4 regions of the Vibrio sp. THAF190c genome follow, and region 1 is predicted to be linked to each of the others. Evidence: predicted binding sites of a transcription regulator. Region 1 holds the regulator's gene; each other region holds the start of a gene.
What was found. Region 1 encodes PurR, which represses purine synthesis genes. Its sites were predicted from a motif close to TNANGNAAACGTTTNCNTNA; they were not measured.

Region 1 (7,512 bases):
GAATCGATACTGTTCAAGCAAGCCGGCTTTATCAATATCTTGCTGTGCCAATTTCAGCATTTCAGAAGAAAGATCACACAGCGACACTTTATGCCCCAAGCCAGCTATCTTTTGCGACATCTGAGCTAAACCGCCTCCTGCATCCAAAATCTGCAAAGGTGATTCATCGGTTTTGAATGTGCTTAACGCTTGCTCTAAATCTTCCCATACGATGATCTGACGGATCTCTCCTTTGTCAGAGCCGTAAATATTTTTTGCAAATTTGTGGGCAATATCGTCGAAATTACGGTCTTCAGTCACAGCTACTTGAGTTATCATGTCCTATCGTGCCTGCTATTCTGTCACAGGAATTTCAGGAATAAAGAGGCGATGTCTCTTTTTAGTACTAAGTGATGTTTTTTCGGACTATTCGGATATGTTTGAGCTGAAAAAAGTAGTGTCTTCACTGTTGATGCCACTGCCAGCAATGTTAATTCTCGCTTTTCTGGGCTTAGCCCTTGTTATGTTCACTACAAAACGTAAAACAGGGTGCCTTATCACGCTGTCTGCATTATGTGGCATTTTCCTTATCGCGTTCCAACCCGTTTCTAGCCAACTTCTTATGCCAATGGAACGCCAATACACCGCATTCTTACCAACTACTGAACCTGTCGATTACGTGATGGTATTGGGTAGCGGCCATGTGGTGGATGACCAAATCCCGCCAACGTCTGAACTTAGCCGAACTGGCCTAATGAGACTAAGTGAAGGTATTCGCATTCAACGAATCTACCCGGGTGCTAAGTTGATTCTATCTGGCTATGGTGGTGGCACTGAAGTCAGTAACGCACGTATGATGGCCAAAGTTGCCCTAGCATTAGGCGTTGCCAAACCTGACATTATCTTGCTTGAGACAGCCAAAGATACATGGGAAGAAGCGCGTCAGGCTGCTGCGTTTGTAAAAAACAAGCGAATGGTTTTGGTGACTTCTGCAAGCCATATGCAGCGCGCTCTTAACGAGTTCCATGACGCTGGTATCAAACCAATTCCTGCGCCAACTAATTTCTTAGCTCAAGAAGGCATTGAACAGCCTTGGAACAAGTACATGCCAAAAGCAGCATACTTGGAACAAACAGAGCGCTACTGGCACGAAACGATGGGCTTAGTTTGGCAATCACTGCGCGACTGGCTAGATAACCAAAGCTCTGAAATGGACGAACCGGTTGTAATCTCCGAGCCATCGATGCTTGAAGAAGAAAACTCTACAACCTCTGGTGCAATACCAACGAGCGGCGCACAGCCAGCACTTTAATGCTGTACAACATGGATAACCATGACTAATGGCCTATGTTCTTTTCAAGCTGATTCCATAAACAAAAAACCGAGATACTGAATATCTCGGCTTTTTCAATTTTGCTTGTTGAGCATTTTAATTCTGAGCGTTAATCGCCAGCAAACATGTAACCTTCACCATGAACCGTCACAAAGATTTGAGGGTTCTTCGGATCAAACTCCATCTTCGCACGCATACGACGAATCAATACGTCAATGGTACGGTCGTTTGGCGCATCAACACGGTGGCTAATCATATTTAAGATTCGCTCACGGCTTAATACTTGGTTCGGGTATGAAGACAGCGCAACCAATAGCTCATATTCTGCTTTGGTCAATTTCACTGGCTCACCGTTTTTGCTCAGTGCGCGGCGTGGAATATCAAATATCCACTCACCAAAGCGAACGATAGATTCGTCATCCGCCTGCTCCGCCGCACCTGCTGGTGACTTGCGAGCTGCAGAAATTCGCCAAAGTAGGTTTTTCACTCGAACCAGTAACTCGCGAAGTTCGAATGGTTTAGTAACATAATCATCTGCGCCCATCTCTAGGCCTACAATTTTGTCGATGCTATCCGTGCGTCCAGTAACTAAAATAATCCCAATGTCTGATTGACTGCGTAATTCGCGAGTTAGCATCAATCCATCTTCGCCTGGTAAGTTGATGTCCAGCATAATGAGGTCAACGTTATTCTCTTCTAGAACGTTTCTCATTTGAGCGCCGCTTTCTGCTTCGCTTACTGTGTAACCCTCATTCTGGAAATATCCAACCAGCTTACTACGGGTTACCACATCATCTTCAACGACTAATACGTGATAGCTCATCTACACCACTTTTCTTATTTAATAGTTTCAGTGACTATTCTATTCATAACTAGTAACAATTCTAGTAGTACGCAAGATAAAAGCCAGAAACCTGAATTTTTTTTGATACAAGACAATCTTAAACCTTGCTATTTAACCTCCATCGCAATTCAATATAGGCATTACTACTAACGAGTGACTTTGCAATTAGCAAATACAACCGTTAGCAAGCCTTCGTACCGCAGATATTACGAAAGACGATATTAGGATTATTGAGATGAAAGAAACGAAAGCGTTCAACGAACAACGAGCTGAAATCTACTGGTGGCTATCGAGCCTGTTCGCAAAAGAGCTGACTCAAGAAGAACTGGATAACTACCACTCGGTTGAGATTCGTTCGTTTTTAACTGGTCTTGGCGACAATGAGACGCTTAAGCCAGCAATCAATAACCTAGTAGATGCGCTTAACCGATTGCAGAATCGTGAAGACGCTCAACTGGAGCTTTCGTCAGATTTTTGCGAGTTGTTCCTTAAGTCAGATAAATACGGTGCTCTACCGTACGCTTCTATTTACTTAGACAAGAGCGGCCTGCTGAACGCCAAGCCAGCTCAAGACATGGAAGCCATCATGGCGTCTTATGGTATCGCCGTAAACCAAGACCTAAAAGAGCCTGCTGACCACCTAGCCATCGAGTTGGATTTCCTTGGCAACATTATCATTCGTTCAAACGACCTCGAGAGTGAGCAAGAATTAGAAGCAGCTTTCACTGCACAGCATGAATTTGTTGAACAACAACTTCTCAGCTGGATTCCACAATTTGCAACGAAATGCCGTGAATTTGATGAGTTTGGTTTTTACGCTTGTGTTGCAGAATTGCTAGCCGCTTTCTGTAAACTTGATGCGCAATATTTGGCTGGTGAATAAATTCACTAATGACTAAAGGCACAATTTAGGTAGAATGTGACAATTCACCCAGATTTCTGGGTGAATTTTATTGCGAGTATTTTCTAGTCAGTCTAAAATTGTGACCGCAAACGATAAAATATGAAACATTCTCGAAATGCTATGCTTTAAATTAGCTAAGAGCATTTCGGTGTTAAGACAAGCCGCTCTCATTAGCGGTTTTTTGTTTTTTAGCACTTTAGTACCGAGAGAGCCCTACACATTCTAAGCTCTTGTTCTGGTAGCTTAAAACGGCTACTTGCTCCGTACTGCTGAGGAAGTAGCTATCAATAGGATAAAGCCATGGCAACTATAAAAGATGTCGCTCGCTTAGCCGGCGTATCAACAACCACCGTTTCTCACGTGATCAACAAGACACGTTTCGTAGCAGAAGCGACTCAAGAAAAAGTAAACAAAGCCGTAGACGAATTAAATTATGCACCAAGTGCCGTTGCTCGTAGTTTGAAATGTAACTCTACGCGCACAATCGGTATGTTAGTAACTCAATCAACTAACCTATTCTTCTCTGAAGTGATCGATGGTGTAGAGAGCTACTGTTACCGTCAAGGCTATACGCTGATTCTATGTAACACAGGTGGTATCTACGAGAAGCAACGTGACTACATCCGAATGCTTGCTGAAAAACGCGTAGATGGCATCTTAGTAATGTGTTCTGACCTAACGGAAGAACTTCGTGAAATGCTTGACCGTCATGCAGACATTCCAAAAGTTGTTATGGATTGGGGCCCTGAAAGTTCACAAGCAGATAAGATCATCGACAACTCTGAAGAAGGTGGCTACCTAGCGACTAAATATCTAGTTGAACGCGGGCATGAACGTATTGCATGTCTAAGTGGTCACTTAGATAAAGCGGCGTGTGTTGAACGTATCGCTGGTTACCGTCGAGCACTGGCAGAGGCAGACATTCAAGCCGATGACAACCTAATCCTTGAAGGTAACTTCGAGTGTGATACGGCTGTTATCGCAGCAGATAAAATCGCTGCAATGGAAAATCGCCCTACCGCGGTATTCTGTTTTAACGATACGATGGCGCTTGGTCTTATGAGCCGCCTACAACAGCAAGGTATTAAGATCCCTGAAGATATTTCAGTGATTGGTTACGACAATATTGAGTTGGCAGAGTACTTCTCACCGCCGTTGACGACTGTTCACCAACCAAAACGTCGTGTCGGTAAGAACGCGTTCGAAATCCTGCTAGAACGTATCAAAGACAAAGACCACGAAAAACGCGTGTTCGAGATGCATCCAGAGATCATTGAGCGTGCGACAGTAAAAACGTTAAAATAACGTAAACTTTAGAAAAATCTAATAAAACGCACCGTTTGGTGCGTTTTTTTTATTTGTCAAAAATAAAAACCCAGTTGCATATCAAGGCAACAATTAACTGAATTAAGATCACATTTTAGAATAACAAGTGTGAACCTCATTCAACAAAAAACTTTATTCTTGATTATACAGTCACGCACAGGGCAAATCACTTGAAAGGGTGAGACGCAAAGCCTCCGGCCTAACCCATTATTGGTATGGTAGCGGGGTTACCGATGGCAAAATGCAGTATTTCCTACCTTTAGTAGTAATTTACGGCTTATTGACAATTTCATTGCGACATTTTGCTAATCTCTCGGACCTGCTTATTTGGTGGCGTAATTCAAATACACCGAGATAAACAATATGGATAAACCGATACTCAAGGACTCAATGAAGTTATTTGAGCCACTTGGAAAGATAAAGTCACGCTCAATGTTTGGCGGTTTCGGCCTTTTTGCCGATGACACCATGTTTGCATTGGTCGTAAACAATCAGTTGCACATTCGAGCTGATAAGAATACTACTTCACAATTTGAACAACAGGGCTTCGAACCTTACGTTTACAAAAAACGTGGATTCCCAGTCGTTACTAAGTATTTTGCCCTCCCAGAAGACCTCTGGCAGACTCAAGAACGTATTATCGAGCTGGCAAAAGCTTCCCTTGACTGTGCTAAAGAAGAGAAACAAATCCAATCATCGGCGAAACCGACGCGATTGAAAGATTTGCCAAACCTTCGACTTGCCACAGAGCGTATGTTGAAAAAAGCAGGGATCGATACCGTTGAAAGCTTGTATGAGTCAGGTTCTGTTAATGCATACAAAGCCATTAAAGAATCTCATTCATCAAGTGTTAGCTTAGAGCTACTTTGGGCGCTTGAAGGTGCAATCAACGGCACTCATTGGTCGGTGATACCTCAGCAGCGACGCGACGAGCTCATCAGCTCTATTAATTAGGTCCAAATCACTTAATTGTAAAAAGCCACATTAATGTGGCTTTTTTTATTTTCTTTTGAAAGTTAATCTTTCCTTCTCCTGTCTAACTATACTAACTATAAGCAAAAGATTAAGGGACGCTCCCATGAGTAAGAAAATGATTTTAGGCATAATTTTAGTTGCCACGATAGTGTTACTAGCCGTTAACTTTGGTCAATACTTAACGCTTGAAAATGCCAAAGCCCAGCAGGCACTTCTTAATGACTACATAGAGAGTAACTTTGTTGTTGCGGCAGCAACCTACTTCATTCTCTATATTATGATTACCTCTTTCTCTATCCCAGGCGCTGCTGTAGTTACGCTACTCGGGGCGGCGCTATTCGGCTTTTGGACTAGTTTATTACTCGTGTCGTTTGCAAGTACCATAGGTGCAACACTAGCGTTTTTGAGTAGCCGTTTTCTACTGCGTGACTGGGTGCAAGGTAAGTTTGGCGATAAGCTGTCTACTATTAATCAAGGCGTAGAAAAAGATGGCGCATTCTACCTGTTCTCTTTGCGTCTGATTCCGGTATTCCCATTTTTCTTAATTAACTTACTAATGGGCTTAACACCTATCTCTGTAGGACGCTACTATTTGACTAGCCAATTAGGAATGCTTCCTGGCACTGCAGTTTACTTAAACGCAGGTACTCAGTTGGCAGAGATCGATTCGCTATCAGGCATCGTATCCCCTTCTGTACTGCTTTCTTTCGCACTGCTTGGCGTATTCCCAATCGCTGCAAAATGGATTATGGGTAAGTTTCGTTCGGCGCCAGTCGCGGAATAGATAAGGAAAATTGATGAAGATATTCAGTGCTGCAAACCCAACAGAGGCTCACATAATATGTGGGCTTCTAGAAAGTGAAAAAATTGCCTGTGAAGTACGTGGGGAAGGATTGTTTGGTTTAAAGGGGGAAATCCCTTTCTCTGAAGAAACAGACCCATATGTGTGGCTCTACGAGCCTTCTGATGCAACAGCAGCACTAAATCTCATCAATGCTTATAAGAAGCAACAAGATTCCATCATCTATGAAGAGTGGCGTTGTAGTCAGTGTCACGAGGTCAACGAAGCCCAGTTTGGCTCTTGTTGGCAGTGTGGCTCACCTTGCCCCGAAACATAAGTTTTGTAAAAATGAGTCCCTAAAAAAAACAGGAAGCGCAATCGCTTCCTGTTTTTTTGTATCTCATTAGATCAAGTGAACGATGCTCGCCACACTCATATTATTTGATTTGCTTCTGAATAAACTCAATAGAGCGCTGGTTAAACTCTTCGGGTTGCTCCACGTTACAAACGTGACCACAGTTGGCAATTTCCACCAGCTCACTCGATTTATGTGCCGCCACCATCTCTTTAACGGGCTTGATGAACATGTAGTCACGCTCTCCCATCAGATACAAAGTTGGAATAGGTAGCTCTCGCTCTTTGAAGTAACGCATCAACGGGTTAACGTCAGCGGTAAGAATAAACCAGCGCTTAAACTCCTTTTGACACAGCTTTTTCGCTTCGCGGATGAAAAGGTGTCTAGACTCTCGCTGACTCTTTTGTGGCATAACAATGTAAGCAAACAGGCTGTAAAGCCACATATAAGGGATAATATGTTTACTTAAGTTACCTAATTTGACCAAGACTTGAGAGCGCGTATTCAAGCGCGTTACAGCACCACCGAGTACCATTGAGCGAACACGCTCTGCGGCCAACTCAGCGACATTTCGAACAATAATGGTTCCTAAGGACATTCCAACAAAGTGCGCTGAACGAATTTTTAGGTGATCGAGCACTTTAAGAATATCGAGCGTTACCGCTTTGAATGTGTAACGGTTACTGATCAGCTCTTTTAATAAATTGTCGGATTTGCCGTGACCTCTCAAGTCAATCAGTAGCAAATTAAAGTGCTGTTTATAAGCTTTGATCTGCTTAAACCAAATGGACGAACTCCCACCAGCACCGTGGACGAAAACGACCCACTCATCACTGGTCGGGTGATTGAATGTTTTATGGAATAATAAACTCTCAGACATACCTTTCGCTTTAATTCTACTTATTTGCTTGAGCACCATTGCTAGATGCTTGGTAATGATAGCACGCTATTAAACCGATTAAGTGATAGTAGTGTCAATCATCTTATCAGCGTTCTGAATAGCTCAACCACAATT
Region 2 (7,512 bases), 1.4 Mb from region 1:
CTAATGAAAACAGAAGAAGTGGACGTTGAGTTCACTGAAGACGGCATCACTCAGATTGCAGAAGCGGCATGGCAAGTTAACGAAACCACTGAGAACATCGGTGCACGTCGTCTACACACGGTAATGGAACGTCTAATGGATGAGATTTCATTCGAAGCGACAGACAAAGCGGGCAGCAAGCTGGTGATTGATGCAGGTTACGTGAAGTCTAAGCTAGGCGAATTCGTTGAGGACGAAGACCTAAGCCGCTTCATTCTGTAGCACAAAAATATCCAACTTGTTGCTCTAACGCAAAGAAACAGCAAGCTGATAACCGATTTCAAGGCCCACTCTCGAGTGGGCTTTTTATTACCTAAAAAATGAGCGTATACTCGAAATACGGTATGACACAGTGTCCTTACAACGACAAATAGACCTACGATGAAACAATCTCTACTGATTTGGCTTGATGCCGCACGACCAAAAACTCTGCCTCTCGCACTCGTCTCTATTCTTACAGGAAGTAGTTTAGCGTTCGCTAGCGATCAGTTTTCTCTCTCCATTGCTTTGTTGGCTTTTCTCACTGCGACCTTGCTGCAGATCCTTTCCAATCTCGCTAACGACTATGGCGATGCGGTAAAAGGCACCGACAATGAAAAACGTCTAGGACCAATGCGAGCGATGCAGTCGGGTGCTGTCTCAGCCGCAACCATGAAGCAAGCCATCATCCTAAACATTGTGTTTACCATGATTGCTGGGCTTATCTTAATTTTCCACGCCCTATCCTCTATTGAGAGTATTCTCTCTTTCATCGGTTTGGGTGTGCTGGCGATTGCAGCCGCGATTGCTTACACCGTCGGTAACAAGCCCTATGGTTATATCGGCTTAGGCGACCTGTCAGTATTCATCTTCTTTGGTCTGCTTGGTGTATCCGGAACTTACTTCCTGCACACAGGGCACATCGAACCAAGCCTATTCTTACCCGCTTTGGGCTGTGGCTTGATGGCGGTGGCCGTACTAAACATCAACAACATGCGTGACATCGAAAACGACAGTGAGTGTGGTAAACGCACCATGGCAGTTCGACTAGGACAGCACAAAGCCAAGCAGTATCATTTTGTCCTCCTGAGCGTGGCAGTGATTGCTTTCGCTAGCTACCTGCTTATTCAAGATAAGCCCGCTTGGATTAGCCTGCCGTTTTCACTGAGCATCATCACCGTTTACAAACATGGTAAGGCGGTTTGGGATACGGACAAACCCGCACAAATCGCACCTATGATGCCAGTTATCGTCAAATGCTCTCTGGTGACTAACTTATTGTTTGCTGGTGTTGTTGTAGCTCAAACTCTATTGACATAATTCAGACTAATCATTGCAAAGGGATCGAGCACCGATATACTCAAAGTAAGCTCATTGTTCAAAAGGTACGCGAATGGAATACAACACTTCAGCACTGTGCGACATCTATCTAGACCAAGTGGATGTCGTAGAGCCGATGTTCAGCAACTTTGGTGGAAGAGCCTCCTTTGCTGGACAGATCACGACACTCAAATGTTTCGAGGACAACGCGCTGATCCGCTCTGTTCTAGAACAAGACGGCTTGGGTCGTGTGTTGTTGATTGATGGTGGTGGCTCACTGCGTAAAGCGCTGATTGATGCCGAGTTAGCACTATTAGCCGAAGACAATGAGTGGGAAGGTATCGTCGTGTATGGCTGCGTTCGCGAAGTAGACGAACTAGAAGATATGAATCTCGGTATTCAAGCCCTTGCTTCTATTCCAGTTGGCGCTGTACAAGATGGCGTCGGCGAAGTCGATGTTCCAGTCAACTTTGGCAGTGTTAGCTTCCTACCTGAAGATTACCTCTATGCCGATAACACCGGCATCATTCTGTCACCAGAGCCACTCGATGTAGAGTTCGAGCTTGATGCAGAAGACGATGAGAACGAATAGTTGATACAAAAATGCCCGCTAACAAGCGGGCATTTTTTTCATCAGCGTTTATCGCAGCAAAAGTGGATTACTCAACTTCGTCCATCTTGCCTAGTAGGCTGCGAATGCGATCTTGCCATGCTGCATGCTCTTGCTGCATTTGCTGAGTTTTTTGCTCTAGCTCTTCACGGCTTGCTTTTAGCTCACCAGCTTCTGTCGCTAGCTGCTGCTTCTCTTCTTTTAGCTCTTCTACTTCCATTTGCAGAAGTGCAATAGTATCAACTGCTGTTTGAATTTTTGCTTCTAGTTGCTCTAGTACTTCAAAAGACATTCTGGCCTACCTTTAAGTTATCCATTTGATGTTGAAGGTTCACTCCACTTATTGCCCCATTCTACTCAGCAGAGCACGGATAAACACTCTATATCTTCGATATTTTGCGCCATTCGATGAAAAAAACATCGCTTTTTACCGAATATTGACGTTAATTGTGCCAGCACTATTACCTAACTGATTATTTCAGTGAATATTTTAAAATTTCAGCTCTGCTTTGATCGTAAGCAAAGCCACAAAAGCAAAAAAGCAAACGTTTCCTTTGAACTATGGTAAAATCCGCCGCGAAATTTCTATTCCCCCTTTGAAAATTTTGGAGTCCGCATGAAACGCGATTTAGCAATGGCATTTTCTCGTGTCACTGAAGGTGCAGCACTAGCAGGTTATAAATGGCTTGGCCGTGGTGATAAAAACGCTGCCGATGGTGCCGCAGTAGAAGTCATGCGCAGCCTGCTCAACAAAACCGAAATCAGCGGTGAAATCGTGATTGGTGAAGGCGAAATCGATGATGCTCCGATGCTATACATCGGTGAGAATGTCGGTGTTGGTGGTGATGCAGTTGACATCGCCGTTGACCCAATCGAAGGGACACGTATGACGGCTATGGGCCAGTCAAACGCACTGGCTGTACTAGCAGCGGGTGAAAAAGGCAGCTTCTTAAAAGCGCCTGACATGTACATGGAAAAACTGGTTGTTGGCCCTGGTGCTAAAGGTGCTATCGATCTAGAAAAACCACTAAAAGAGAACCTAGAAAACATTGCTAAAGCACTGGGTAAATCTTTAGATACACTTGTGGTAACCACGCTAGCTAAACCTCGTCACGACCAAGTGATCGCAGAAATGCAAGCGATGGGCGTACGCGTATTTGCTGTGCCAGACGGTGATGTCGCCGCTTCTATCCTAACGTGTATGCCAGACAGCGAAGTGGACGTGATGTACTGCATCGGTGGCGCACCAGAAGGTGTGGTATCAGCAGCGGTAATTCGCGCACTAGATGGCGACATGCACGGTCGTTTGCTGCCACGTCATGAAGTGAAAGGCGACAACGAAGAGAACCGTAAGCACGGTGAACTGGAACTTGAGCGTTGTGCTGAAATGGGCGTAACTGCAGGTGTGGTTCTAAAGATGGAAGACATGGCGCGCAGCGATAACGTCGTATTCTCGGCAACGGGCATCACTAAAGGTGATCTGCTAGAGGGCATCACTCGCCAAGGCAACATTGCAACCACAGAGACTCTGCTGATTCGTGGCCGCTGTCGTACAATTCGTCGCATCAAGTCGATTCACTACCTTGAGCGCAAAGACCCAGAAGTGATCGGTCACATTCTTTAATAACGACCACCACGTAAACTTTGTTCAAGGCCAGCATTTTAATGCTGGCCTTTTCTTTTTATAACGATGCTGTCAAGTGGCTATAGTAAATGGTTTGCTTTATAAATGCCTTGCCTCATAATAGTAGGGGTCATGAGGTAGGGATAGTATGAAAACAAGCGACAGAATTTTACACACCATTAAGCGCCATGGAGCCGTTACTGCTAAGCAGCTCGCACAAGAGTTTGGCATGACCACCATGGGTGCAAGGCAGCATCTCCAAAGCCTAGAAGATGATGGTATTCTGGCATTTCATGACGTTAAGGTAAAAGTTGGTCGCCCAACGCGTCACTGGTCTCTAACCCAACAAGGACACAGTCAATTCTCTGATCGTCATGGCGAGTTGACCATTCAAGTTATCGATGCCGTTGAGAATCTGTTTGGAAAAGAAGGCCTAGCCAAAGTCTCTGCAGAGCGTGAGCAATCGACCCTAAAGCAGTATCAACAAGCCTTAGTCAATTGTGATGACCTTCTTAGCAAGCTCCAAACCCTCACTCAATTGCGTGAAGATGAAGGCTACATGGCCGAGCTGCACGACGAAGGCGATCACTATGTCTTGATCGAGAACCATTGCCCTATCTGTAAAGCCGCAACACGCTGTCCTAGCTTGTGCCAATCAGAGCTAAATGTGTTTACCGAACTGCTTAAAAATGACTGTAATATCAGTCGTTCCGAACACATTATTGCGGGTGAACGTCGCTGTACATACACTGTGATTCCGTTTTAGCGTTATCGACTATTGCTGTCTCAAATTTGAGAAGAACACAAACCGAACAAAAAATAACCAACTTTCTTTCTTAAGCTTAAAGTATCTCACTCACGATGCATCATTAAGGAAAGAAAGATGGGACATCCTCAACCCGATCTCAAACTGCCCCCTTTCGATGAATTGGTTGAACTTGCTCAGCGAGATCCGAATGCGTTCAACCAACTCAAGCAAGATATGTGCGAACAGATGATTTGTTCTGCCTCTCACATCATGCAGGACAGACTGCGCGCTCAACAGAGCCATATCGACTTAGTGGTCAGTCGCTGTAAAAACCCTCATCAAACCAACGTTGTCTTAATGCGAGAGTTGCGCTGTCAGGTGTGTAAATTTCAGGAAGCACTTCAGGGCAACGATTCTAACCCTGAGCCACCACAAGCGACCATCATTGCATTTAAACCAAGAAACACCGACTAACCCTTAGGGAACCTGATACAAAAAAGGAGGCGATATGCCTCCTTTTTCTTTCCTAACACTTTTTAACTTAATGCATCTCTGCAAGCTACTGCGGTTCGTCACCGTAATCATTACGACCCTCAGTGCCTTTCAAAAAGCCACACTCAACCAAAATCCACAGGCCACATACCAAAGCAGCGACCGTCGCCACCATATGAATTGGCGATACAGTTTCAGCGGTTGGTGTCGCCATTGGTGATGCCAAACGTCCTAAAACTAAAGGCACATTCAACAGCAGCCACATATTTGATTTATTGCGGTCATGCCAGCGTTTTGCCGTAACTGCCAGATCAGGAACCACCAGCATCAGCAAGAATATTGGCAATAAGATGTATGAATATGCTGGGAACAACACAGAGATACCGGAGGCAAAGCCAGTAATCGCAACGTAGTAAAATACGTTCCAAATCCAGTAGGTTTTACGGCTGATTCTTCCTTGGAAGGAAAACAGTAACTCTTTCATCGACATCTTAAATACACTCTAATTTGGGATGCGGCCAAAAAGGGCTGCAAAAATTTAATTAATCACTTTTTGAAAACTGTTGATGTCCATATCGCGGATGTTCACTGTCAGGCTTCTTACATGGCTGGCTTGCTCTTGCAGCACCACCATTAATGCTCGTGACAGTTCTCTTTTCTGCTCATCAGTGCGGCCAGAAAGTAACTCGAAGCTGATATGAATAAAGTCCACACTGTCGTCCTCTTCCCCTACCAACCAATTGTGGCAACGCAGAGAACGAGATTTGACAGAAGGCGCATCAAACAATCCACAGTGTAATGCAACTTGATGGAGATCTTCTAGCAAACCTTGTACATTCACTCGCTCATCCACCGAGTTTGAGTACTCAAGAACTAAATTTGGCATGGTTACTTCCTATTCTTCACGCAATCGTTTGTCCTTTAATATCAATTAACCGTGAAAAATCCGAGGAGTTCACTATTATTCTGTCTGTTGGATCACTGATATCTGTCTATTATCTACTCTGACCAATCGATAAGATCCCATAAAGACATGACCACAATCATGATCTAACGCGTTTTATCTGTTATATTCTTACGAAGATTTTTTACATTAATTGATTAAATACGGAGATATTCCTATGCGTCGTCCTGTAGTGATGGGTAACTGGAAACTTAACGGTAGCAAAGCAATGGTAACTGAGCTGCTAACTGGTCTTAACGCTGAACTTGAAGGCGTTGAAGGTGTAGACGTAGCAGTAGCTCCACCAGCACTTTACATCGATCTAGCTGAGCGTCTTATCGCAGAAGGCGGTAACAAAATCATCCTAGGTGCACAGAACACTGACCTAAACAACAGCGGTGCTTTCACTGGCGACATGTCTCCAGAAATGCTGAAAGACTTTGGTGCTTCTCACATCATCATCGGTCACTCTGAGCGTCGTGAATACCACAACGAATCAGACGAGTTCGTTGCTAAGAAATTCAAATTCCTACAAGAGAACGGCCTGAAGCCAGTTTTCTGTATCGGTGAATCTGAAGCGCAAAACGAAGCAGGCGAAACTGAAGCAGTATGTGCACGTCAAATCAACGCAGTTATCGACGCTTACGGCGTTGAAGCTCTAAACGGCGCAATCATCGCTTACGAACCAATCTGGGCTATTGGTACTGGTAAAGCAGCAACAGCTGAAGATGCACAACGCATCCACGCTTCTATCCGTGCAATGATCGCTGAAAAAGATGCAGCAGTAGCTGAGCAAGTAATCATCCAATACGGTGGTTCTGTTAAGCCAGAAAACGCTGAAGCTTACTTCGCACAACCAGACATCGACGGTGCTCTAGTTGGCGGTGCAGCTCTTAACGCAGCAGGTTTCGCAGCTATCGCTAAAGCAGCAGCTAAAGCAAAAGCTTAATTTAGACTTCTCTGTTTAAATTGAAGAAAGGGTCAACTTAGGTTGGCCTTTTTTATTACCTGTCACCCAAGCCTAATCTTCTAATATTCAAGCATAAAAAAACCGCTGACAATGCAGCGGCTCTTTACATTTTTAGACCAAGACAGGCTTAGAATAGCTCTTCAGCAACCTTGAATAGGTCTGAACGATCTGGGTTTTTCATGTTCTCGATACAGTCGATGATATCGTGGTGAACAAGCTGCTCTTTCTCGATACCAACACAACGGCCACCGTGACCCTCTTGAAGTAGGTGAACTGCGTAGTTACCCATGCGAGAAGCCAATACACGGTCGAATGCTGTTGGACGGCCACCACGTTGGATGTGACCAAGAACGGTTGCACGAGTTTCACGACCCGTCGCTGCTTCGATCTCTTTTGCTAGCTCATTTGCATCCATCATTAGCTCAGTAAGCGCGATGATTGCGTGCTTCTTACCTTTAGCAATACCATCTTGGATGTTTTGAATAAGCTGCTCTTTATCTAGACCTGTTTCAGGTGTGATGATGTATTCACAACCGCCAGCAATCGCAGACATTAGAGTTAGGTCACCACAGTGACGGCCCATGATCTCAACGATAGAGATACGTTGGTGTGAAGATGAAGTATCACGTAGACGGTCAATGTTATCGATAACTGTGTTCAGTGCAGTTAGGTAACCGATTGTGTAGTCAGTACCAGCGATATCGTTATCGATTGTGCCAGGTAGACCGATACATGGGTAACCCATTTCAGTCAGCTTCTTCGCACCCATGTAAGAACCGTCACCACC
Region 3 (7,512 bases), 1.2 Mb from region 1:
CCTGTCTCAGAGTTCCCGAAGGCACCAATCCATCTCTGGAAAGTTCTCTGGATGTCAAGAGTAGGTAAGGTTCTTCGCGTTGCATCGAATTAAACCACATGCTCCACCGCTTGTGCGGGCCCCCGTCAATTCATTTGAGTTTTAATCTTGCGACCGTACTCCCCAGGCGGTCTACTTAACGCGTTAGCTCCGAAAGCCACGGCTCAAGGCCACAACCTCCAAGTAGACATCGTTTACGGCGTGGACTACCAGGGTATCTAATCCTGTTTGCTCCCCACGCTTTCGCATCTGAGTGTCAGTATCTGTCCAGGGGGCCGCCTTCGCCACTGGTATTCCTTCAGATCTCTACGCATTTCACCGCTACACCTGAAATTCTACCCCCCTCTACAGTACTCTAGTTTGCCAGTTTCAAATGCAGTTCCGAGGTTGAGCCCCGGGCTTTCACATCTGACTTAACAAACCACCTGCATGCGCTTTACGCCCAGTAATTCCGATTAACGCTCGCACCCTCCGTATTACCGCGGCTGCTGGCACGGAGTTAGCCGGTGCTTCTTCTGCAGCTAACGTCAAGAGATGCCGCTATTAACGACACCCCCTTCCTCACTGCTGAAAGTACTTTACAACCCGAAGGCCTTCTTCATACACGCGGCATGGCTGCATCAGGCTTGCGCCCATTGTGCAATATTCCCCACTGCTGCCTCCCGTAGGAGTCTGGACCGTGTCTCAGTTCCAGTGTGGCTGATCATCCTCTCAGACCAGCTAGGGATCGTCGCCTTGGTGAGCCATTACCTCACCAACTAGCTAATCCCACCTAGGCATATCTTGACGCGAGAGGCCCGAAGGTCCCCCTCTTTGGCCCGTAGGCATCATGCGGTATTAGCCATCGTTTCCAATGGTTATCCCCCACATCAAGGCAATTTCCTAGGCATTACTCACCCGTCCGCCGCTCGACGCCGTTATCGTTCCCCGAAGGTTCAGATAACTCGTTTCCGCTCGACTTGCATGTGTTAGGCCTGCCGCCAGCGTTCAATCTGAGCCATGATCAAACTCTTCAATTTAATATTTTGTGACTCAATGAATACTGATTACATTCCCTATTCTTACGAATAGTGACTGTGAATTGACTGTGCCGAATCTTACGATTCGAATTGGTCACTCAGTTCATTGAAATCAAATTGAAACCGAAGTTTCTATTTTGATATTCATCAACGAGTGCCCACACAGATTGATAGGTTTAAATTGTTAAAGAGCTTTTCCTTTTTGAGCTTCGCTCAAATCGGACGGCCATTTTAGCGATTTAAGTTTTAGTGTCAACCACTTTTTTCAAAACTTTTTTCAAGCGCTTAGCTTGGCTAATTTGGCTTGCTGATTCGTTGTGGTTTCTTTCGAAGCCATCCCGTGTCAGCGAGGTGGCATTATAGAGATTGCGATCACATTGGCAAGCCCTTTTTTACGTTTTTTTTAGTTTTTTGATTGTTCGGATAAAAAACACTCAAAAACGGCCATTTATCCTAGTCAGAGACCCAATAATGCTCTTAAGCTAGCTATATAAAGGAGGATTTATGAGTTCTATACGCAGTTATAAAGGTATCGCACCGAAAATAGGCCAAGATGTCTATATAGATGAAACCGCAGTATTAGTTGGTGACATCAAGATTGGTGACGACTCTAGTGTTTGGCCTTTGGTTGCAGCAAGAGGCGATGTTAATCATATCCATATTGGTCAACGTACAAATATCCAAGATGGTTCAGTTCTTCATGTCACCCATAAAAACAAGGAGAATCCTGACGGCTACCCTTTGATTATCGGTAATGATGTCACAATTGGCCATAAGGTGATGTTGCATGGTTGCACCATTCAAGATCGGGTATTGGTAGGAATGGGAGCGATCATTTTAGACAATGTTGTCGTAGAGCAAGAAGTAATGATTGGTGCTGGCAGTTTAGTTCCGCCAAACAAAGTTTTAGAGAGCGGTTATTTATATGTGGGAAGCCCAGTAAAACAAGCACGTCCTTTAATAGATAAAGAACGTGCTTTTCTCCAGAAGTCTGCCGACAACTATGTTCAGAACAAAAATGACTATCGAGATTCAGTTCGCCCTGTTTAAGACGCTTGAATCTCGATTTGACCAGAGGAGTTAAACTCCTCTTCTTCTATTAATTCTTCTGCTAGTTCTTCTAAGTCAAAACGCAACTCACTGAACACCTCAATGGCTTGCTCATTTGTTACTTCACGTCCTGCCAATTTTCCTAGCTCTTCTAGGGTAATAGTACACTCAATAAGTGCGCCACTTTGTTGAGCAGGGAAAACGACGCGTTGATTCTCTGCATCCCAGGTTTGGATATCAGGAAACAAAATTGACTGATTCATTATTAAGCCTCTAGGTTCTTTCTTAATTCTCTGAGGATTTGCTTTGTACCCGGTCTTAGACCGCGCCACAACATAAAGCTTTCAGCCGCCTGGCCCACTAGCATACCTAGGCCATCATAAGCAGCGTGGACACCATTATCCAATGCCCAGCGATTAAAGACCGTATGTCCCGAACCATAGACCATGTCATAAACGGTACTTGTTGGTGTAAATATCTCGGCGGACACTTGTGGCAGTTCACCGCTCAACCCAGAAGAAGTAGAGTTAATGATCACATCAAAGCCTTCATTCACCTCATCAAGTCCAACGCCTGAGACATTGCCAAAGGAAGTAAACATTTCTGCGAGTAGTTGTGCTTTAGAAGCAGTGCGGTTGGCAATCACTAATTGACGAGGACTGTGGTCAAGCAATGGCTTAATCACCCCCCTTGCTGCACCTCCAGCTCCAAGCAACAGAATACGAGCGTCTTTTAATACTACTTGATGTTGCAATAAATCTTGGACTAGCCCTTCACCATCGGTGTTGTCACCAATGATCTCGCCATCATCAAGCTTTTTAAGGGTATTCACGGCACCAGCTAGTTGAGCTCGCTCAGTTAAGCGATCCGCAAATTGGTATGCGTCTTCTTTAAATGGTGCTGTAACGTTACAGCCTTTACCACCATTACCAAAGAAATCTTTCGCTGCAATGAGAAAATCACCGGGCTCAGGCTGTTGAGATGTATAGGTAAGTTGCTGGTTCGTTTGGCGAGCAAATAGCGTATGAATAAATGGTGATTTACTTTGACTAATTGGGTTTCCAAAAACGGCATAGCGATCTATGTACTGTGTCATATCCTTACCTAACAGAGCTTATGAAAAAGGGTCATCGAATGATGACCCTATCACTATACCTATAAGGAAGGAAGTCTTACCAAACTCTAGGTTTTAAATAGTCTGTGTACAGTAGCGCCTCTGGTGAACCCTCTTGAGGTTCGTATCGATACTCCCATCGTGCCAATGGTGGCATCGACATCAGAATCGACTCGGTACGCCCACCACTTTGTAGACCAAATAAGGTGCCACGGTCATAAACTAGATTAAATTCAACATAGCGGCCACGACGATAGAGTTGGAAATCGCGTTCACGTTCGCCGTAAGGCGTCTCTTTTCTTCGTTCAACAATTGGCAGATAAGCTTGAGTATAACCCTCGCCAACCGCTTGCATGTAAGCAAAGCTCTTCTCAAAGCCCCACTCATTCAAATCATCAAAGAACAAGCCGCCTACACCACGCGTCTCATCACGATGAGGCAAGTAGAAATACTTATCACACCACTCTTTATGCTGCTGATACACATCATCGCCAAATGGCGCACATAGATCTTTCGCTGTTTGGTGCCAAGATTGGCAATCTTCAGCAAATGGGTAGAACGGGGTCAGGTCGAAACCACCGCCAAACCACCAGATAGGCGCTTCACCCTCTTTTTCTGCAATGAAAAATCGTACATTGGCATGAGAGGTTGGGATATATGGGTTCCTAGGATGGATCACCAACGAAACACCCATTGCCTCAAACTTTCGGCCAGCAAGCTCTGGTCGATGTGCGGTCGCTGATGCTGGCATCTCTTTACCCGCGACGTGAGAGAAGTTCACACCACCCTGCTCAAATACGGCACCATTAGTCATAACGCGCGTACGACCACCACCGCCAAGACGCTCACCAGGTTCACGTTGCCATGCGTCTTCTTCAAACGCCGCAACACCATCGGCTTGTTCTAGTTGTTGGCAAATCGAATCTTGTAAGTTGAGCAAGAACTGCTTTACCGCATCTTTATCAATTGCTGACATGTTTCTTCCTTTATGCAGGGTTTAGCCCTGTCTTAATATTTGAGAAGTCTTTGCATCACGGATTTCACTCGGCTTATCACGGCCTCCCGTTTCACCCTCAAGAATGGCCACCAGCTTATGACCAAGCTGCTGCTTCACTTCTTCAGTGGTCATACACGGCGGCTCACCCGATAGGTTTGCGCTGGTAGAGGTTAACGGCTTTCCAAGCGCATTACACATCTTCTGTACCAAAGGGTGATCGGTTACACGTACTGCAATTGAATCGAATTGACCACTTACCCAACCCGTCACTTGTGCACTGGCTGGCATGATCCACGTAACAGGGCCTGGCCATGTCGATTTTACCGTTGCCAATTGCTCAGGGGTCAGCTGACTTTCATCGATATAGGGAAGCAACTGTTCATAACTAGCAGCAATTAGGATGAGGCCCTTTTCCATCGGACGCTGTTTGAGTTCAAGTAATTTCTGGATGGCTTGCGGGTTATCAGGGTCGCAACCAACACCAAATACACCTTCAGTTGGATAGGCGATCACCTCACCTTGTTGTAATGCCTGTAAAGTATGCTGAAAGTTGTCCACGATTTGCCTCATCTATATCTGCTATTAAACTCGTTAAGTGTACAAATAATCACTAAATGTTACTAAAGCTATTTGTTTATAAAATGTATCAATTAGCAACTTTGACTGACGCAAACGTTTTCCTTGAGCAATTTTCCCCGTATAATGCGCGCAAATTATCTAATCACTTAATCAAATCGTACCTGAAGGAGTTTGAGATGACTGTCGGTATTATCATGGGTTCTAAATCTGATTGGCCAACAATGAAGCTAGCAGCGGACATGTTGGATCAATTTGGCGTAGCGTACGAAACAAAAGTGGTTTCTGCTCACCGTACTCCTCAACTACTGGCGGATTACGCAACGAGTGCAAAAGAGCGTGGAATTAAGGTGATCATTGCAGGTGCAGGCGGTGCAGCTCACCTACCAGGCATGGCTGCAGCGTTTACTAGCGTTCCTGTTCTTGGTGTACCTGTACAGTCTAAAGCTCTTAAAGGCATGGACTCACTTCTTTCTATCGTTCAAATGCCTAAAGGTATTGCTGTAGGTACATTGGCAATCGGTGAAGCAGGTGCAGCTAACGCAGGTATTCTAGCAGCACAAATCATTGGTACGCACAATGAAGATGTGATGGCAAAAGTAGAAGCGTTCCGCTCTGAGCAAACAGAAACGGTACTAGCTAATCCAAACCCTGCAGAGGACTAATTCCCATGCATGTTCTTGTGTTAGGCGCGGGCCAACTTGCTCGCATGATGTCCCTAGCTGGGGCACCGCTGAATATTGAAATTTCTGCTTTTGATGTTGGCAGCAAAAACATTGTTCACCCATTAACGCAAGCGATTCTAGGCAATGGCTTAGAGAATGCGATTGAGCGTGCGGATGTGATTACGGCTGAATTCGAACACATCCCTCATGATGTGCTCGAAGTGTGTGAGCGCAGTGGTAAGTTCCTACCGACTACCGAAGCAATCAAAGCTGGCGGCGACCGTCGTCTTGAGAAAGCTCTGCTCGACCAAGCGGGCGTGAAGAACGCCAAATACGCAGTGATCAACTCTCGCGAAGACTTTGACCACGCTATCTCGCATGTTGGCCTACCAATGGTGCTTAAGAGCACACTAGGTGGCTATGATGGCAAGGGCCAATGGCGCCTTAAGTCTTTAGACGCAGTAGAAACCGTTTGGACTGAGATGGCAGAATGCATCGCGGCGACCGACAACCAAGCGATTGTTGCTGAAGAGTTTGTTCCATTTGATCGTGAGGTATCTTTAATTGGTGCTCGTGGTAAAAATGGTGAGATTCAGGTGTACCCTCTGGCTGAAAACGTTCATACCGACGGTGTGCTGAGCCTATCAACAGCGATTGATGATGTTGAGTTACAGGAACAAGCTAAGACTATGTTCACTGCGGTTGCTGAGCGCTTGGATTACGTAGGTGTACTTGCTCTTGAGTTCTTTGATGTTCAAGGTGCACTGCTCGTTAATGAGATTGCCCCACGCGTTCATAACTCTGGCCACTGGACACAGCAAGGTGCTGAAACTTGTCAGTTTGAAAATCATCTTCGCGCCGTATGTGGCATGCCTCTAGGAAGCACAAAGCTGATTCGCCCGACTGCGATGATCAATATCCTGGGTGAGGACACTCTGCCTAACGCGATCTTGGCGCAGGCCGGTTGTCATGTTCACTGGTATGGCAAAGAAAAACGTGCAGGTCGTAAGATGGGGCACATTAATGTTAGTGCTGACTACAATGCCGAACTGCAACGCACGCTTTGCGGTCTAGCTAAGATCTTAGATAAAAGGGCTTACCCAGCGATACACGATTTTGCTGAGCAAATGCAGTAAATGGAAATCCAATAAAAAACGGCGCTCATTGAGCGCCGTTTTTTATGCTTGTTCTTGAATGTGGTGACATTTTCGGTCAGCACACTGCTTTTTGGTGCCTTTGGCGGTTTTCTTCTCCACCAGCAGTGGATACTGACACACTTCACAGCGACCAATAATCGGCGGCTGATTGACAGCAAACTTACACTTAGGGTAGTTATCACACGCAAAGAATTGTTTGCCATAGCGAGACTTGCGCTCAACAAGATGACCTTTGCCACACTCAGGGCAGGCGACTTGCGGTGCTGATTGCTGCTCTTGTTTCGGTTGGTCAAGCGACTCAATGTGATGACACTCAGGGTAGCTACTACAACCAATAAACATGCCATAGCGCCCTTGCCTTAATACCAATTCATTTTGGCACTTTGGACAAGGCACACCGAGTTCTTTCACGATATGCCCATCATTCTGATGCAACGGCTTAATATAGTCGCATTCAGGATAATGGGTACACCCCATAAACGGGCCGTGTTTACCGTGGCGCAGCTGCAACTCTCCGTCACACTGCGGGCACGCTTCATGTTCTAACGCGTGCTCGTGAGCCGAGAAAAGTTGATGATCAATCTTACTACTCATGACAAGCCTGTATTAATGCAAGATACCTTGCTCTTTGGTGTACAACAGCTCTTCCATTTGCGTGTAAGCACTCTCATTACCCGGTACGTTAAACAGCACCATTAAGATAATCCATTTGAGATCATCCAACTCAAACTCATTGGTCTCAAGGCCCATCACTCGATCAATGACCATCTCACGAATTTCAGTGGTCAGCACATTGATCTGCTCAAGGAATAGAAGAAAACCACGACACTCGAGGTTAATACGCGCCATCTCTCGCTTAGTATAAATACGCATAGAGGTATTCGAAGAGACCGAG
Region 4 (7,512 bases), 1.2 Mb from region 1:
TGTTCCAGCTCCATGATTCTTAGTTCAGCTTCGAGCTCGGCAACGCGTTTCTCTGCGTCACTGCGGTTATCTTGTGAGTGACCATCCGCCAGTACCTGAGTGTTTTCACTCTGGCGAGAGTCATCAAGGTCTTTCATTGAGCCAGCGACACCTCCTGTAACACCACCCGCTACAGCGCCTTTCACTGCTAGCCCTGGTTCACCCGTAAGCGCGCCTAATGTTGCCCCCATCAAAGCACCTCCTGCGGCACCGCGATTTCTGGCAGCATTTTCATTGTCTTTGTCCATTGCAGGGGAACTACATCCAGTAACAACCAATACAGAGGTAATGATGATGGCTTTAAATGTGTTGTTTAGGTAAGTCATAGTTGTACTCTTTCTGTCTGTAGGGAACCTATTCAGAGTACAAAAAACAATCAGGCTTGGATAATGCTGACTCTTTATACAAATAATAACCAGTGGTTATGGTTTGATATATGTATGGATTGTCTTGAGATATAAAAACGGCCCACTTGAAAGCAAGTGATCCGTTTTAGGTATCTAGAACTTTGACGAATTTACTTGTCGTCTTCTGGCAGTTTGACGTTCAACTCAAGCACCGAGATATCATCGTCTTTGTGCTCGAATGATAGGTCGACCATTGAAGGATCTACCTCAACGTACTTGGCAATACACTTCAAGATGTCTTCTTTGAGTTGCGGCAGGTACGAAGGCGCAGGGTCGTCATGGCTGCGACGTTCTGCCACGATGATCTGCAAGCGTTCTTTGGCTAGGTTAGCTGTGGTTTTCTTCTGTGGTCTAAAAAACTCTAGTAGTGACATAGTTGCTTAGCCCCCGAATAGTCGTTTGAAGATGCCTTTCTTCTCTTCCGTTAGGAAGCGGAAGTCCACTTGGCTGCCGAGTAGACGGTCTACAGTATCACTGTAAGCCATACCTGCGTCAGTGGCTTCGTCAAAGATTACTGGTACACCCTTGTTCGATGCGTTCAGTACTGCTTGGCTCTCCGGGATTACGCCCAATAGTGAGATGTGAAGGATCTCTTCTACATCTTCTACGCTTAGCATTTCGCCTTGGGTTACACGCGCAGGATTGTAGCGTGTTAGCAGTAGGTGAGTTTTCACTGGCTCTAGGCCGTCTTCAGCACGACGTGACTTAGAATCTAAGATGCCTAGAATACGGTCTGAATCTCGAACTGAAGACACCTCTGGGTTAGTCGTCACAATAGCTTCATCTGCAAAGTAGAGTGCCATCAAAGCGCCTTGCTCAATACCTGCTGGAGAGTCACAGATGATGAAGTCGAAGCCCATTTCGTCTAGCTCATCAAATACACGACGAACACCGTCTTTGGTTAGTGCATCTTTATCGCGAGTTTGAGAGGCTGGAAGAATGTATAGATTGTCTGTGCGCTTGTCTTTGATCATCGCTTGGTTCAGAGTTGCTTCACCATTGATAACGTTAACGAAATCGTAAACGACACGACGCTCACAGCCCATGATAAGATCGAGGTTACGCAGACCAATATCAAAGTCGATAACCGCTGTTTTCTTTCCTTTCAAAGCTAAACCTGAGGCAATAGCTGCACTGGAGGTAGTTTTACCAACACCGCCTTTACCTGACGTTACAACGATAATGCGTGCCATTATTTTTTCCTTTTATTTCTTTATAGTGCGAGTACGTCAACACGTAGTACGTCGTTGTCCATGCTGAACATGGTCTTCTTCTGCCAGTACTCGCTTTCAATTTGATCGCTGAGCCAGTAGTTGCCTGCAATGGAAACCAGCTCGGCTTGTAAATCGTTACAGATAATCTTTGCTTCAGTTTGACCGCTTGCGCCTGCAATTGCGCGGCCGCGTAATGTGCCATGAATATGAATACTGCCATCCGCAATCACTTCCGCTCCAGCACTCACGTGACTCAAAATTAATAGGTCACCATCTTTAGCATAGACCTGTTGTCCAGAACGAATCGGAGTTCTTACCACTTTTGTGGGCGCCATCTTAGCCGGAGCCTGTGAAGGGGACTTGCTGGCCGTCATTACAGCGAAGCCAGCTTCTTTTGCTAGGTTTTGCATGCGCTTATCGGAACAACCCGTTACGCCGACAGGGATCATACCTGCTTGAAAGATGCCGTTTTTAAGCTGAAGGAAGTCGATATCACCAGCAACTTGACTGATGTTAATTACCACAGGAGCTGCAGCAAAAAAGTTTGGTGCTTGGTCGACTTTTTCTTGAAGGAATGACGCTGCATTTTCGACGTTATCATCGGATAAGTGCAAGACAGATAGCGTAAAGCTGCTACCTTTTAAATCTGGGTTACTAGACATCGAAAACTACAGGACCTCAATAACGGTTGGCTACAATTTCTTTCATCTTTACGATAAAGGACATTGCCTGAAACTAGGCTTATCATGTTATATTCCCAGACCAAGCACAGCAAGTGATCTTGTTGTCAAATGGACGTTTTGTTCCCAATATTTCACCAACATAAACTATTGATCTCGCATGTGAGAGTTTTGTAGTCATAAACATTTAGAAAAGGTTTGTCATGCTGTGTTCTATATATAAAAGCTCAAAAAAAGAAGGAACATACCTTTATATCCCTAAAAAGGATGATTTTTCACAAGTTCCTGACGCATTGATGGAAATGTTTGGTAAACCTAGCTTCGTAATGGTCATCAAAATGGATGGCCGTAAATTGGCGCAAGTGAACATCGATAAAGTTCGTGAGTCTCTAGAAACCGACGGCTTCTTTTTGCAATTGCCGCCACCACCAGTGAATGAACTTGAGTTGTATAAAGAGCGTAAGGCTCAACAAAACACTCAAGATGAAGAGTAGTCTTACTCACCTTATTCAGGGAGGAATGATCGTTGAGTAAATTATCGCAAACCCTAATTACCGTGTCGGCGTTGTTAGCCGGCAATGCATTGGCTCCATTGCATGCTAATGAATTAAGCTTTGAGCAGTTTGTTGAAAAGCTAAAACAGCAGGGCTCAGAGCAAGGCATCTCTCAATCGATCATCGACCAAGCCTTTGATGGCGTGACGTTTAAACCACGTGCAGTAAAGGCGGATAAAAATCAGCCAGAGAAAAAGCTGACGCTAGACGAGTACATTCCAAGAGCAGTTCCTGCTTGGAAGGTTAAGCAAGCGCAGTCGCTTTATGATAAGCACCATGCTGAACTGAAACGCATCGGTGATGAGTATGGTGTTCAACCTCGCTTTATTGTCGCATTGTGGGGCGTTGAGAGTAACTTTGGTACTTTTACTGGTAATTACCGTGTGATTGACGCGCTAACCACCATGGCTTACGAAGGTCGTCGCGAGGCGTTCTTTACCAAAGAAGCGATGGCAGCACTGACCATTCTTGAAGAGGGGCATATTAAACCTCAGGATATGAAAGGGTCGTGGGCTGGAGCGATGGGGCAACCTCAGTTTATGCCTAGTTCATTCCTAGCTTATGCAGCAGATGGTAATGGTGACGGTAAAAAAGACATCTGGAATACCGAAGCCGATGTTTTTGCTTCTGCGGCGAATTATCTGAGCCAGTCTGGTTGGGATGATAAGTACACATGGGGCAGACAAGTAAAAGTGCCGGCGAATATTTCTCTAGATATGCAGGGCCGCTCGGAAGAGAAAGGTAAGTACCTTCAAGAGTGGTCAAAGCTGGGTATTACGCGCTTTGATGGTAGCCCACTGCCTAAGCTTGATGAAGATATTAAAGCTTGGTTGATCATGCCGGATGACCAAACCGGGCGCTCTTATTTGGTTTACAACAACTACAATGTACTGATGAAGTGGAATCGTTCGTACTACTTTGCACTGGCAGTGAGTCACCTCGCTGATCGAATTAAGTTTAAATAGCTTAAGTTAAAAGAAAGTAACCAAGGCAAAGCGGCGTAAGCCAACAGATTAAAAAGGACTCTTCGGAGTCCTTTTGTTTTTAGTGTTTTCAAACAAGTGGTTTATTCCAGATAGGCCGTTTCATAAAGATAGATAGAGGGTAGGCGGAGTGTTAACAGACAGAGCGGCACAAATGGTGATCTTCCACGCCTTGATTAAGCATGGCGGTTTTACCAATGCAGCGAAGAGCTTAAATGTATCGGTATCGCACATCAGTAAGCAGATCGCACTGTTGGAAGACAACATTGGGATTAAGCTGGTGCAGCGTACGACGCGCAGCCTCACGTTGACCGAAGCGGGTGAAGTGTTTTATCAGCACTGTGAACAGCTGTTTGGTACGCTCAAAGCTGCACAAATGGACATGGAAAGTCAGCGTGATGATGTCTCTGGTAAATTGCGCGTTGGTATCTCCCAGTCGTTCGGTACTTTGCATGTCATTCCCGCTATTGATCAGTTACGTCAGCTCTATCCGCAACTTAAGGTTGAGGTTCACCTGTTTGATTATAAAGTCGATATGATCGAAGAGCGTTTAGATCTGTGGATCACCAATAATGAAGAATTGCCAGAAGGGTACATCGCCCAGCGATTAGCAGACAGCCAGTTTGTAGTCGCGGCATCACCAGACTATTTGATCAAAGCGGGTACGCCGAGTTGTCCTTCGGATCTGAGCGACCACAACTGTCTTATCTATCGTAGCCGTGAGCGTGATTATACCTCTTGGGCGTTCGATAACGGACAAGAAAGTTTATGTGTCACCGTTAGTGGTGATTACTCTGTCGATCTAGCAGAGGCGGTAAGAGACGCAGCTGTGGCAGGTTGGGGAATTGCCTATCTTGCGACTTATCTTGTTAAAGAGGAGTTTCGCAGTGGTCAGCTAATTCAGGTATTACCTGAGTGGAAAGCCAGTCAGATCATGCCATTTTTTGCTGTCTATCCAAGCCGCAAGAACATGCCAAAGAAGCTATCCACGGTGATTGAGTTCCTGAAACAGCACATTGGTTCTCCGACGTATTGGGATAAAAATCTGAAAACTTGCGTTGAATTACACCGCTAACTGTCGCTGTTTTTGAAAATATAATTTCTATATGGAAAAAGTATTAAAAATAATCAATAAAGTTTTAATTAATTCAATGAGTTATATATTTGGTGCTTAAATGGACAGTTAAGCCAACATCCATGTAACAACCACTGCTTGCCGCAAACGGTTTCCTCTATACAATGCGTCGCCTTTCCTACTACAACTTTTCAGGTTTGACGCATATGGCATCCCTAATTGGAATCATTACTCTTCTAGTAATCGCTTGGTTACTATCTACGGACAGAAAAAATATTCAGCTAAGAACGGTGTCTCTTGCTTTCTTACTTCAGGTCTCTTTTGCACTGCTTGTGTTGTACGTACCTATGGGTAAAGACGTGCTTAATGGCGTGACGGGAGCCGTTTCGAGCTTAATCAATTACGGCCAAGAGGGCATCGGCTTCCTATTTGGTGGCCTAACCAATAGTGGGTTTGTATTTGCGATTAACGTTCTCGGTATCATCATTTTCTTTTCGGCTCTGATTTCAGGTTTGTACCACATCGGTTTCATGCCAAAAGTGATCAACCTAATTGGCGGCGCATTGCAGAAGCTGTTAGGTACAGGCCGTGCGGAATCTCTTTCTGCTACGGCGAACATCTTCGTTGGCATGATTGAGGCACCATTAGTGGTTAAGCCTTACCTGAAGCACATGACCGATTCTCAGCTGTTTGCGGTAATGACTTGTGGTTTGGCATCGGTAGCAGGCGGCACGCTAGTTGGTTATGCGTCTCTAGGCGTGGATCTGAACTACCTAATTGCAGCGGCATTTATGTCTGCGCCTGCAGGTTTATTGATGGCAAAAATCTTGGTACCGGGCAGTGCTAATGAGACTCAAGAGAGCATTGAGTCAGATGTAGAAATTCCACGAGCAACGAACGTAGTTGAGGCAATGGCAGATGGGGCTATGTCTGGACTTCGTATTGCAGTCGCAGTGGGTGCAACACTTCTTGCTTTTGTCAGCGTGATTGCAATGCTGAACGGCATGCTAGGTGCAGTTGGTGGTTGGTTCGGCGTGGACCTAAGCTTCGAGCTTATTCTAGGTTATGTGTTTGCACCCGTTGCATGGTTGATTGGTGTGCCATGGAACGAAGCGGTTGTTGCGGGATCACTGATCGGCAACAAGATCGTTGTGAATGAGTTTGTTGCCTTCATCCAGCTAATGGAAGCGAAGGAAGTACTAAGCGAACACTCTCAAGCTATCGTAACCTTTGCACTGTGTGGCTTTGCGAATATCTCAACCATGGCGATTCTAATCGGTGGTTTGGGTAGCCTGGTTCCAGAGCGTCGCTCATTCATCTCTAAGTATGGCTTCCGCGCGATTTGTGCAGGCGTACTAGCGAACTTGATGAGTGCTTCGATTGCAGGTGTAGCGCTGTCGCTATAGTCTTTTCCATAAGTGAATAGCCAACAAAAAAGCCGCGACGGATTGTCGCGGCTTTTCATTATTTGAAGCAATGGCTACATGAGATAATAGCTATTTGAGGCAGTGGTTACTTGTTAGAGTGGAACTGCTCACAAGCGATCATTGTGTTCTCGATAAGGCTTGCAACCGTCATCGGGCCAACACCACCAGGAACTGGAGTAATGAAGCTTGCACTCTCTTTCGCAACATCATATTCCACGTCACCCACCAATTTGCCTGACTCTAGGCGGTTGATACCAACATCGACCACCACGGCACCTTTCTTGATCCATGCACCCGGAATGAAGTTAGGCTTACCTACTGCAACCACAACAACGTCAGCTTGGCGAACGTGACCTTCTAGGTCTTTAGTGAAACGGTGGCAAGTAGTGGTAGTACAACCCGCTAGAAGCAGTTCTAGAGTCATAGGACGACCAACGATGTTTGATGCGCCGACAACAACCGCGTGCTTACCACGTAGGTCGATGTTGTAGCGGTCAAGCAGAGTGATGATACCTTTTGGCGTACAAGAACGTAGCTTAGGGATACGTTGTGCAAGACGACCGACATTGTATGGGTGGAAACCATCAACGTCCTTTTCTGGCGTAATACGCTCTAGTACGTGTGTGCTATCGATACCGGCAGGAAGAGGTAGCTGAACAAGAATGCCATCAATCTCTGGATCTTCGTTCAATTGGTCAACAAGAGTAAGTAGCTCTTCTTCGGTTGCCGTTGCAGGCAAGTCAAAAGACTTTGATACAAAGCCGACTTCTTCACACGCTTTGCGCTTGCTCCCCACATAAACTTGAGAAGCTGGGTCTTCACCCACTAAAACTACCGCTAGGCCTGGAGCTCGTAAGCCTGCTTCAGTACGCGCTTTTACACGTGCAGCAACTTCAGAACGAACGGTTTGAGATATTAGCTTTCCATCAATATTTTGAGCAGTCATGAATTTCCTTAGTATTGATATTCAAGTTAGTGGCTGATGTTTTGGCGCATTATTCCAGAAAACGTTTTTGATTTCCATCAAGCAAACGTTTGCTTTGGTCTAATTTTCAACACTTATAATGCCTTTGCCCTTTTTTTACTCACTTAGATCAGAATGTTAGACAAAGCCGTTGCTTTACTGATTCGAA

Region 2: a site for PurR is predicted at 2,486-2,505, ahead of glpX (class II fructose-bisphosphatase). Genes of this name have one in related genera too.
Region 3: a site for PurR is predicted at 4,884-4,903, ahead of purE (5-(carboxyamino)imidazole ribonucleotide mutase). Genes of this name have one in related genera too.
Region 4: a site for PurR is predicted at 5,092-5,111, ahead of FIV04_RS10485 (NupC/NupG family nucleoside CNT transporter). Genes of this name have one in related genera too.

What each region holds. Positions count from the first base shown of each region.
Region 1 covers NZ_CP045338.1:1,150,986-1,158,497, reverse strand. Annotated here, with positions in the region: gene cmoM (tRNA uridine 5-oxyacetic acid(34) methyltransferase CmoM) at 1-300, opposite strand, end outside; gene elyC (envelope biogenesis factor ElyC) at 416-1,291, shown strand; gene torR (two-component system response regulator TorR) at 1,422-2,135, opposite strand; gene torD (molecular chaperone TorD) at 2,392-3,039, shown strand; gene purR (HTH-type transcriptional repressor PurR) at 3,361-4,365, shown strand; cyclic di-GMP riboswitch class I at 4,537-4,621, shown strand; gene FIV04_RS05275 (TfoX/Sxy family DNA transformation protein) at 4,750-5,340, shown strand; gene FIV04_RS05270 (TVP38/TMEM64 family protein) at 5,465-6,145, shown strand; gene FIV04_RS05265 (DUF2007 domain-containing protein) at 6,159-6,479, shown strand; gene FIV04_RS05260 (alpha/beta fold hydrolase) at 6,580-7,377, opposite strand.
Region 2 covers NZ_CP045338.1:3,046,081-3,053,592, forward strand. Annotated here, with positions in the region: gene hslU (HslU--HslV peptidase ATPase subunit) at 1-261, shown strand, start outside; gene FIV04_RS13795 (1,4-dihydroxy-2-naphthoate polyprenyltransferase) at 421-1,338, shown strand; gene rraA (ribonuclease E activity regulator RraA) at 1,412-1,930, shown strand; gene zapB (cell division protein ZapB) at 1,998-2,240, opposite strand; gene glpX (class II fructose-bisphosphatase) at 2,565-3,572, shown strand; gene FIV04_RS13815 (metalloregulator ArsR/SmtB family transcription factor) at 3,721-4,338, shown strand; gene FIV04_RS13820 (DUF3135 domain-containing protein) at 4,456-4,794, shown strand; gene FIV04_RS13825 (DUF805 domain-containing protein) at 4,880-5,302, opposite strand; gene FIV04_RS13830 (5-carboxymethyl-2-hydroxymuconate Delta-isomerase) at 5,351-5,698, opposite strand; gene tpiA (triose-phosphate isomerase) at 5,934-6,704, shown strand; gene pfkA (6-phosphofructokinase) at 6,853-7,512, opposite strand, start outside.
Region 3 covers NZ_CP045338.1:3,246,149-3,253,660, forward strand. Annotated here, with positions in the region: rRNA gene FIV04_RS14750 (16S ribosomal RNA) at 1-1,058, opposite strand, end outside; gene FIV04_RS14755 (gamma carbonic anhydrase family protein) at 1,563-2,108, shown strand; gene FIV04_RS14760 (DUF1488 domain-containing protein) at 2,105-2,371, opposite strand; gene aroE (shikimate dehydrogenase) at 2,374-3,204, opposite strand; gene hemF (oxygen-dependent coproporphyrinogen oxidase) at 3,281-4,198, opposite strand; gene FIV04_RS14775 (L-threonylcarbamoyladenylate synthase) at 4,220-4,777, opposite strand; gene purE (5-(carboxyamino)imidazole ribonucleotide mutase) at 4,975-5,460, shown strand; gene FIV04_RS14785 (5-(carboxyamino)imidazole ribonucleotide synthase) at 5,466-6,596, shown strand; gene FIV04_RS14790 (type I DNA topoisomerase) at 6,639-7,211, opposite strand; gene FIV04_RS14795 (DUF494 family protein) at 7,224-7,512, opposite strand, start outside.
Region 4 covers NZ_CP045338.1:2,368,330-2,375,841, reverse strand. Annotated here, with positions in the region: gene FIV04_RS10520 (glycine zipper family protein) at 1-365, opposite strand, end outside; gene minE (cell division topological specificity factor MinE) at 557-820, opposite strand; gene minD (septum site-determining protein MinD) at 827-1,639, opposite strand; gene minC (septum site-determining protein MinC) at 1,660-2,322, opposite strand; gene FIV04_RS10500 (YcgL domain-containing protein) at 2,544-2,834, shown strand; gene FIV04_RS10495 (lytic transglycosylase domain-containing protein) at 2,867-3,859, shown strand; gene FIV04_RS10490 (LysR family transcriptional regulator) at 4,032-4,952, shown strand; gene FIV04_RS10485 (NupC/NupG family nucleoside CNT transporter) at 5,159-6,358, shown strand; gene folD (bifunctional methylenetetrahydrofolate dehydrogenase/methenyltetrahydrofolate cyclohydrolase FolD) at 6,465-7,325, opposite strand.